3 regions of the Mesorhizobium sp. WSM3879 genome follow, and region 3 is predicted to be linked to each of the others. Evidence: predicted binding sites of a transcription regulator. Region 3 holds the regulator's gene; each other region holds the start of a gene.
The links. The regulator LexA, encoded in region 3, represses DNA repair genes until DNA is damaged. The targets are predictions, from matches to a motif close to TGTTCNNNNTGTGTTCNG.
Positions count from the first base shown of each region.

Region 1: CK218_RS07390 (DNA recombination protein RmuC) is a predicted target of LexA. The motif match lies at 1,149-1,166, and genes of this name have one in related genera.
Region 2: CK218_RS06445 (sel1 repeat family protein) is a predicted target of LexA. The motif match lies at 1,390-1,407, and genes of this name have one in related genera.

Region 1 covers NZ_NSFZ01000003.1:169,221-172,494, forward strand. Annotated here, with positions in the region: gene CK218_RS07380 (plasmid stabilization protein) at 1-146, opposite strand, end outside; gene def (peptide deformylase) at 565-1,095, opposite strand; gene CK218_RS07390 (DNA recombination protein RmuC) at 1,199-2,449, shown strand; gene CK218_RS07395 (GFA family protein) at 2,465-2,869, opposite strand; gene CK218_RS07400 (cation diffusion facilitator family transporter) at 2,904-3,274, opposite strand, start outside.
Region 2 covers NZ_NSFZ01000002.1:654,368-657,641, reverse strand. Annotated here, with positions in the region: gene CK218_RS06450 (ABC transporter substrate-binding protein) at 1-618, opposite strand, end outside; gene CK218_RS06445 (sel1 repeat family protein) at 990-1,256, opposite strand; gene CK218_RS06440 (DUF2147 domain-containing protein) at 1,692-2,033, shown strand; gene CK218_RS30500 (hypothetical protein) at 2,235-2,387, shown strand; gene CK218_RS06435 (hypothetical protein) at 2,420-2,614, shown strand; gene CK218_RS06430 (AMP nucleosidase) at 2,742-3,274, shown strand, end outside.
Region 3 covers NZ_NSFZ01000004.1:289,632-292,905, reverse strand. Annotated here, with positions in the region: gene CK218_RS11370 (ComEC/Rec2 family competence protein) at 1-1,317, shown strand, start outside; gene lexA (transcriptional repressor LexA) at 1,301-2,035, opposite strand; gene glp (gephyrin-like molybdotransferase Glp) at 2,152-3,274, opposite strand, start outside.

The DNA.
Region 1 (3,274 bases), on a different contig from region 3:
AAGTTTGGCTCTAGCCTTCTTTCCTTTTCCACACTCATGCCCTTCCACAAAAGATCGATGGCTTTGCCCGATAGGCTCTGGCCGACTTTTCGAGCGGCTTGCTCAATTTCGCGCTTTAGGGGTTCTGGTACATTTCTGATTAGCATATCGCTCAAGGCTAAGCCTCCAATTTGATATCATGATATCATGGTTAGGCGATTTGCTCAATCATACCCAGCAGGGATTTGCGCGGCGCTTAAAGACTCTTCGGTAACCAAGTTCGAATGCTTTCCTTATATGATTCGGGCCTCTTGCCCCTTCGGAGCCATTCATATGAAGACTCGTCAAAAGACATTGGGGCGTGTCGTACGCCAGGTTCAAATCGCTCGATGAGGAATCTACGAAGGGCGAGTTGTCCAAACGACGTGAGCGAGCATTCGCTGTCTACCTCACGCCGCTTTTTGCAGTGGCATTAGTCGTGGTTTAATATTCTCGCCAAAGTCTCGCGCGCTTGCGTTTGAATTGGCTTCCAAAGCCATCGAAGTCGGGAAAGACTGGATCCTGCGTGGAATGCTCGAATGAGGTTCAGCCCGCCATCTTGCCCGGCGCCTTGTCCTTGGCGAGCTTCTTGAATTTCCTGACCACCATGTCGCGCTTCAGCTTCGAGATGTGGTCGATGAACAGCACGCCGTTAAGATGGTCGATCTCGTGCTGCAGGCAGGTCGCCATCAGGCCTTCGGCCTGCATCTCCTGCAGCTTGCCGTCGCGGTCGAGATATTTCACCCGCACCGCTGCGGGACGCTCGACCTCGGCATAGTAGTCAGGGATCGACAGGCAGCCTTCCTCATAGACCGAGCGCTCGTCGGAGCTTTCGAGGATTTCCGGATTGATGAAGACATGCGGCGCCGGCGGCTCGCCTTCCTTGGCGAGGTCGATGACCAACAAACGCCGCGGCTCGCCGACCTGGATCGCCGCCAGCCCGATTCCCGGCGCGTCATACATGGTTTCCAGCATGTCGTCGGTGAGCTTGCGCAAGTCACCGTCGACGCGCTCGACCGGTTTGGAAACCTGGCGAAGGATCGGATCGGGAAGGATGATGAGCGGCTTGATCGACATGGCGTCTCACCTAAGACGTCGATGGAAAAGCGTCAACCGGGGCGGCTTTGACTTGTTCACGTTTTGATCTGTGCCAGCAGAGCGAATCGGCTATGCTGCCCAAATGAACGACATGACCTCGATCCTTTCGCAACCCGTCGCGCGGCTCGGCGCCACCACAATCAGGCTCGGCGAGGCGCTTGGCTTCGGAGCGCTGCTGCTGCTGGCGCTGTTCCTGGCGCTCGTCATCGCGTTGTGGCGCGCGGGAAAGGCGCGCGCGGCAGCGGCGGCAGAAGCGGCCGACCATGCCCGCGACACCGAGGCCAGGATGGCGGACATTCTTCAGGCGCAGGCGGAGATGCAGGGTCGCATGGGCGCGATCGCCGAAGTGTTCGGCGCCAGGCAGGCCGAGCTCACCCAATCGCTCGGACAGCGGCTCGACGCCATGACCGGCCGCCTTGGCCAGACCATGGCCGAGCAGACCAAGTCGACGCATGAGAGCCTGGCCAAGCTGCAGGAGCGGCTGGCGGTGATCGACACGGCGCAGGGCAACATCCAATCTTTAGCCGGACAGGTCGTGCAGCTGCAGGCGATCCTCTCCAACAAGCAGACTCGCGGCGCCTTCGGCCAGTCGCGCATGGAGGCGATCATTGCCGACGGCCTGCCGCACGGCGCCTACGAGTTCCAGGCGAGCCTTTCCAACGGCAGCCGGCCCGACTGCCTGGTGCGGATGCCGAACGGCGCGCCGATGCTCGCCATCGACGCCAAGTTTCCGCTGGAGGCCTGGAATGCCATTCGTGCCGCCGAAGCCGCCGACTTGCAGAAGGCGGCGGCGCAGGCGTTCCGGCGCGACATCGAGGTGCATATCCGCGATATCGCGGAAAAATACCTGATCCAGGGCGAGACGCAGGACACCGCCTTCATGTTCGTGCCCTCGGAATCGGTGTTCGCGGAGATTCACGAGAATTTCGAGGCCGTGGTGCAGAAGGCGCACCGCGCCCGCGTCGTCATCGTCTCGCCGTCATTGCTGATGCTGTCGATCCAGGTCATCCAGGCGATCCTGAAGGACGCGCGCATGCGCGAGCAGGCGCATCTGATCCAGGGCGAGGTCATCCGCCTGATGGAGGACGTGGCGCGAGTCGACGAGCGCGTGCGCCGGTTGCAGACGCATTTCGGCCAGGCGGCCAGGGATATCGACGACATCCTCGTCTCGACGACGAAGGTCACCAAACGCGGGCAGAAGATCGAGGCGCTGGAGTTCGCCGAGGGCGAACCCGAACCGCCACGCGGTCCTGCCAAGGTGGAGGCGGGCGCGCGCGTGGCCGATTCCAAGACGGGTCAGCTCAGGCTGCGCGTCGTCGAAGGCGACGACTGAGCTGCCGTAACTCCGTTACTGCTCCTCGATGGTGGTGATGCCTTCGATTTCCGGCAGCCAGTGCAACGCCGAGCGGTGCCAAACCTGTCTTCTCGGCACCAGCTGGTCGCGCTGGCGCGCCGTGCCCACCCGAATGCCGTAGATTTTCGGTCCATCGCCGACCGACGTGGCATAGAGATGCGATCCGCATTCGCCGCAAAACCCCTGAGCGCGCTTAGCGCCGCTGGATCCGGTCTTGATGTAGACCTTCGGCGTGCCCTTGGTAATCCGGTAATCCTCTTCTGGCGCGCCCACCGTCACGCGAAAGGCCGTTCCCGTCAGTTGCTGGCAATCGGTGCAATGGCAGATCGAGGTCTTTTCGGGATCGACCTCCGCTTCGTAGGTGATGGCGCCGCAATGACACCCGCCGTCGATTCTCATTCGGCATGCTCCCAAAAGATTGCTTCGCTCAAATCTAATCCTCTTCGAAGGCCCCGGCGATAGCCTTACGCCTGCGCTCCCATGTGCCGGTCGCCTGCGGCTTGACGAACAGCCTGGTGATTTCGGGCATGTCGCTTTTCAGTCGCGCCTCCACGCGTTCAACGCAGGCTTCGATCTCAGGCGCCGTGAGATGATCCTCGAATTCGATGCTTAGGCCTGCGACGATCTCCTCCGGGCCGATATGGACGCTCAGTATGCCGTTCGCCCGCTGCACGGCCGGGTCTTCCTGAGCGATCGCCAGAACCTTGCGCTGCACCTCGGGCGAAGCGGGCTCACCGATGAGCAGACCCTTGCTCTCGCGCGCCAAGAAGATGGCGGTGGCGCCCAGGATGACGGCGATGCCGA
Region 2 (3,274 bases), on a different contig from region 3:
CTCGCCGGCATTGATGCCTTCATAGTCGACCTCCTTGAGGCCGCCTGCATTCATGGTCGCCTTGACAGCATCGGCAACGCCCTGACCGTAGGCGCTCTTGTCGTGCAGGACGACGACGTTCTTGCCGGCATATTTCTTGGCGATCCATGGACCGATGAAAGCGCCCTGCGCATCGTCACGCGTGTAGAGGCGCATAATCGTCGGCCAGCCGGCCTTGGCCGCGGCGTCGGTCAGTTCCGGATTAGACGAGGCCGGGCTCATCATCAGGGTGCCGGCTTCGGCGTAGACGGCGGAAGCGGGAATGCTCGAGCCCGAGCAGGCATGGCCGTCGACGAACTTGACGCCGTTGGCGACGATGCGGTTGGCGACCGACACGGCCTGCTTCGGATCGCATTGGTCGTCCTGGATGTCGATCTTGATCTTGTTGCCGTTGACACCTCCGGCGGCATTGATGGCATCCGCCGCGGCCTGCGCGCCCTGCTTGAACTGGTCGCCGATGTTGGCGAGCTGCCCGGTCATCGGGCCGACCACCGAAATCGTGATGTCGTCGGCGAAGGCAACCGATGCGCTCATCGTCAGGCCCAATGCGGCCGCGCTCAAAATACCCAATCTTTTCATGACAATAGAACTCCTCCACTTGCGCGCGGCCGTTCCGGCCACGCTTCTTCCAGAGAGCCGGGACAATTTCACCCTTCGCCGGAACTGTCGAGAGCACAATGTATCGGGATTTGGTTCATTTCGACGGGGAGTTCTTGGGCCAAGCCGCCGTTCCGGAGACTGCGCAAATGCAAAAGCCGTGCCGGCCTTGTCCCGGCCGGTCGCGGCTTTTGCAGTCGAGCTTCCCGGCGCCCCGCGCGCCTGAACCCGCTCGCTTCCCTGTGTTGTCGCACGGCTTGAGTTCGTTGACCTGCCGCGTTCTTGGTCTGGTTAACCGGCCGTCTTTTTGCGGCCTTGTCCCTTTAAGAGCTTTCGGGCCTTACCCCGCAAAATCAGTGCATCGTCATCCATTCGCGCGCTTCGCGCAGCGCCTTGGCGATCTCGGCCTTCGACATCGATGCCGACAATTCCGAGCGCAGCTCGGCGGCGCGGAGCGATCCCTTGATCGCGGCGATGTTGAACCATTTGTGGGCGGCAATGACGTCGGTCTCGCAATCGCGGCCGGTCGCATACATCATGCCCAGTTCAAAAAGAATGTCGGCCTGGGCAGTTGCCCCCATGGCGCCGAAGCCGGCTTCAAGCATTTCAAAGCGTGCCATTTCAATCCCCTGTCTGCTCCCGAGAGCTGCCTCCTTCTGTCCCTGGAAGTCCCCTGGGCGGGCCGCTCTTTCGATGCTTTCGAGGATGACGGCTCGCCTTGAATCCGTCGTTAAATGGCTTGCTTAATTTGAAGAAAACAAAGCTAAAACAAGAGGTAAACGCGAAGAACCGTTAAGCATAGGAATCCAGCAATTCAGCCGATCTGCGCCAAATTCGTCGAAAATTTGGGGCGCGGGAATCAAGACTTCGCTAACCACGGAAACCGAAGCCTTTTTCGCCATCCGTTCATTTTCAACGATCGACCCGGCCAAAATCCTTGCAAGCTTCCGTCGGGGCACGGCTTTCGTTTTGGCGATGGCTGGATTAGCTTTACGTTTGCGTAAGGGACAGAGAGGCGGAACGAGGCCCGCCGGAACCCTAAAGGGAGGACAAGCATGTTTCGAAAAGTCAGCCTGGCCCTGGCGGCCACCTTGATGATGGCAGGCGCCGCGTCGGCCGACCCGATCGAGGGCAATTGGAAGACGCAGGCCGGATCGACAGCGGCGATCGCCGGCGGCGGGGCGTTTTCCATCACGCTCAAGTCCGGCAAATATGCCGGCAAGACGATCGGCTCCTTCAAGGCGGCCGGCGACAACAAGTACACCGGCACCATAACAGACCCGGAAACCGACAAGACCTATTCCGGCAAGGCGACGCTTTCCGGCACCTCGCTAAAGATGAGCGGCTGCGTTCTGGGCGGACTGATCTGCAAGACCCAGACCTGGCACAAGCTCTGACAGTCGAACGGATGACGATGCAAAAACGGGGCCCGGCGCCCCGTTTTCCTTTTGAGCGCCGTTTCTGAGCCTGGACAAGGCACTTCGCAGGCCTTCGGCCGGTCATGACCCCATCAGCCAATTTGAACCGCAGATGAATATTGGTCTCAGAACCGGTTCAGAGGCGTTCGGGCATTCTCCTCGCCATCGAAGGAGAGACCAATGCTTGTCCGCCGCTTCACCATCGTCTGCCTGCTGATGAGCCTGTTCGGCATGTTCTTCGCCATCCTCGTGGCCGAAGCCGGCCGTCCGGCGCGCTCACCGCGAATGGCCGATACCTGCCGGCTGGACTGCATGAACCATTTCGGCCGCTGAAACGACCAATACTCGAAACCGGAACGACCACCATGAACCGCATCGCTGCCTCCACCCTCAAAGCTCTTCGGCTCCTGCCGCGGGCGATGCTCATCCTGATGGTGCTTGCCGCTCCTGTGCTGGCGGTGCCGATGATGCGCGCCGACGCCGGTTCGGTCATCGAGGCGCCAACGCCGAAGAAGGCAGGCATCGGCTTCGTGCTGCTGGTCAGCCTGCAGCGTGGCTGACACGGCCAGAGAAAAATACTCCGCAAGGCGGGCTTCGCGCCCGCCTCCCCCTCCCAAGCGCTCTTCCAAATCCCTATATTGGGCCATGGAAAAGCGAATCTACCCCCAAGCCATCGAATCGGTCGTCATGCCGGAGCCTTTCGGCAGGCAGAGTTTTGACGACGCCAAGAAGGCGGTCGCGGCGCTGGAGGCGCTCTACGACCGCAACACCAAATTCCTGCGCGATTCCTTCGCCAAGCTCGCCGCCGGCGGCGACGAGAGCAGGCGCTACCGGGCCTTCTATCCGCAGATCGGCGTCACCACCACCTCGTTCACGCAGATCGACTCGCGCCAGGCCTACGGCCATATGCCGACGCCCGGGCATTTTGCCACCACCATCACCCAGCCAAAGCTGTTCGAGAACTATCTCGTCGAGCAGCTTCGGCTCATCATGCGCAATCACGGCGTCCAGGTCACGGTGTCGGAATCGACGACGCCGATCCCGCTGCATTTCGCCTTCCTGGAGGGCACCTATGTCGATGGTACGGCTGCCGAGCGGATCAGGCGGCCGATCCGCGACCTGTTCGACGTGCCGGATCTCGACGGCACGGACGACCAGATCGCCAACGGCACTTTCGAGGTCGCGTTCGGCGAGCCGAGGCCGCTGGCGCCGTTCACGGC
Region 3 (3,274 bases):
GCGCTTATGTCGATCGCCGCCTATCTCGTCATCTCCGGGTTGGTGGTCGCCGCCGAGCGAAGCTTCATCATGCTGGCCGTCATGCTGATCGCCGTGCTTTTCGACCGCGCCGCGCTGACGATGCGCAATTTGGCGATCTCGGCCATCGCCGTCATCCTGGTGTCGCCGCATGAAGTGGTTGGCCCGAGCTTTCAGATGTCGTTCGCGGCAACCGCCGCCCTTGTCGGCGCCTATGCCGGCTGGTCCGACTACCGCGCCGGCAAGGTGAGAGCGCCGCCGGAAAAGCGTTCGTTCCTGCGGTTCATGTCGCACAAACTGGCAGTCGGAGCAGGTGGCGCCGCAATGACGTCGATCATTGCCGGAAGTGCCACGGCGCTGTTTGCCATCTGGCATTTCCAGCGCGTCTCGCCGCTCAGCCTGCTGGCCAATCTCGCGATCATGCCGATCGTCACGATCGTGATGTTTCTGGCCGTCGCCAGCGCGGTCATGATGCCGTTCGGCTTCGACGGGCCCTTCCTCTATTTGATGGGCAAGGGCCTGGCGGCGATGATCGCGATCTCGGCGTGGATTTCGGAGTGGTCGCCGGTCGATGCCGTGGGCCTGATCTCGATCCATTCGGTGCTGCTGGCGACGATCGCGCTCGTCATCGCCACGATGGCGACTACGTGGCTCAGGCTGACCGCAATTCCTTTCGCTGCCGCGGCCGTCATGATCATCCCGCAGGTGCGCACGCCGGACCTGCTGATCTCGGAGGACGCGCATCTGGTGGCGATGCCGATCGGCGGCGGCGAACTCGCCATCAATCGCGCCCGCTCCAACGAGTTCACCACCGATAACTGGAAACGTGCGCTCAAGGCCGAAACGATCGTGCCGCCGGAGACATTCGCCAAGGGCACGCTGGACTTGGCCGATCCGGTCGACCTGCCGCCTGGATCGCCCTTTTACTGCACGGGCGATCTCTGCATTGGCCGGCATCCATCAGGCGCGATCGTCGCGCTCGCCGAGAACCGCGAAGCTGCCCGGCCTGCCTGCGACTTCGCAGACCTCATCGTCATCAACGACGCCACGGCCTACAATCCCTGCCGCGATCCACGTATCCTCGTCGTCACCAAGCGGCAGCTCGCGCGCGACGGCAGTGCCGCCGTCTTCTTCGATCCGCAATCGGCGACGGCGCGAGCAACCATTCAATACGCCGTCGAAAAACCGTACCGCCCTTGGCACGAACAGCGGCGCTACTCGCGTGAGGCGAGGGGGTTGGCGCCTTACAAGAAGCCCGAGAAGGAAGCCAAGCCGCAGCCCCTCAGTAGCGGCGGATGAGCCCGACGAGCTTGCCCTGAACCTTGACGCGATCGGGACCGAAGATGCGCGTCTCATAGGCCGGATTGGCAGCCTCGAGCGCGATGGAGGCGCCCTTGCGGCGGAAGCGCTTCAGCGTCGCCTCCTCGTCGTCGACCAGCGCCACGACGATCTCCCCGGGGCTCGCAGTGCTGGCGTTGCGGATGATGACCGTGTCGCCGTCGAAGATGCCGGCCTCGATCATCGAGTCGCCTTTGACCTCGAGCGCGTAGTGCTCGCCGCCCGCGATCATGTCCGGCGGCACTGTGATCGAATGCGTCTGGTGCTGGATGGCGTCGATCGGCACGCCGGCGGCAATGCGACCCATCACCGGGATGGAGACGGCTGAACCGGCGTCGTCGTCATTGCTGGGCGTCGGCGTGCGGGCGGGCGCCGCGGGTTTGATCTGGCGGCCGAGATTGCCTTGGCCGCCCTGGATGACGCTCGGCGAGAATTTCTTCGCCGCATTGAGGCCGGGCGCGATCGAGTCAGGTAGGCGCAGCACTTCAAGGGCACGCGCCCGGTTCGGCAGCCGGCGAATGAAACCGCGCTCCTCCAGCGCCGTGATCAGGCGGTGGATGCCCGATTTCGAGGCAAGGTCGAGCGCTTCCTTCATCTCATCGAAAGACGGCGGAATGCCGCTTTCCTTGAGCCGTTCATGGATGAACATCAGCAGTTCATGTTGTTTGCGCGTCAGCATGGCGGCCCCCATGGGTTCTGAAACCAGAATCAGAAAAACAAACCCAGAACAAACACTATCTGTTCCAGTTGTGTTCCGCAACCGTTTAAAGTTTAGTGAATGTGTTGACGTTTTGTTCAGCGTAACATCAGAACGCTGCATTCCTCGCCGGCTTCAGCCGCCGGTGCGAAGGGTTGGCGCACGATCAGGCCATTGGCATCGGCGAGAATCCTCAACATCGAGGAATCCTGGATGCCGAACGGTGTTGCGATCAACGCCCCCGCATCTTCGCGGACCACGGCGCGCACATAGTCCTGCCTGAGATCGTTGGCGTGCATTGCGACGCCTAGCCGGGCCATGCGGATTTCCTGCCGGCAGGACCGGCCGCCCAGCCGCGCCAGAAGCGGCTTCAGGAACAGCTGCGAGCAGACCAGGCTTGCGACCGGATTGCCGGGCAGGCCGATGCAGCGAATGTCGCCGAGCCGGCCAAACATCAACGGCTTGCCGGGACGCATGGCGATCTTCCAGAAGTCGAGCTGCATGCCTTCGCCGGTCAGCACGTCGTGGATCAGGTCGTGGTCGCCGACGGAGGCGCCGCCAAGCGTGACGATGACGTCGGTGCCGGCCTTGACCGCCTTCTTGACCAGGGCCGCGATCGCGTCCTTGCGGTCGGCGGCGATGCCGAGGTCGAGCGCGCGCGCGCCGACCGACTGGGCCGTAGCTGTGACGCCATAGGCATTCGACGAGATGATCTGGTCGGGGCCGAGCGCGCTGCCCGGCGGCAGCAATTCGTCGCCGGTGGCGATGATGGCGAGCAGCGGCTGCCGCACCACGTTGAGACTCGGATGGTTGGCCGATGCCGCCAGCGAAAGCGCCGCCGGATCGAGCTGGCGGCCTTTTTCGAGGAGCAGGTCGCCCTCGCAGAAGTCGAGGCCGCGGCGACGGACGTTTCGTCCCTCCGCGGTCGGCTCGGTCACTTCGATGCCGCCGCCGCCGAGATCGCGGACATTCTCCTGGATAACGACGGTATCGGCGCCTTCGGGGAGCGGCGCGCCGGTGAAGATGCGCACGGTCTCGCCCTTGCCGACAGAGCCGGTGAAGCCACGCCCGGCGGGCGCCATGCCGATCACGGAGAGCCGCGCCGGCGCCGAGGCCACGTCGGCGGCCCTTACGGCATAGCCGTCCATCGCCGACGCATTGAAGGGCGGCTGGGTGCGCAGAGCCACCACCGGGTCGGCCAGAACCCGGCCGGCGGCGTCG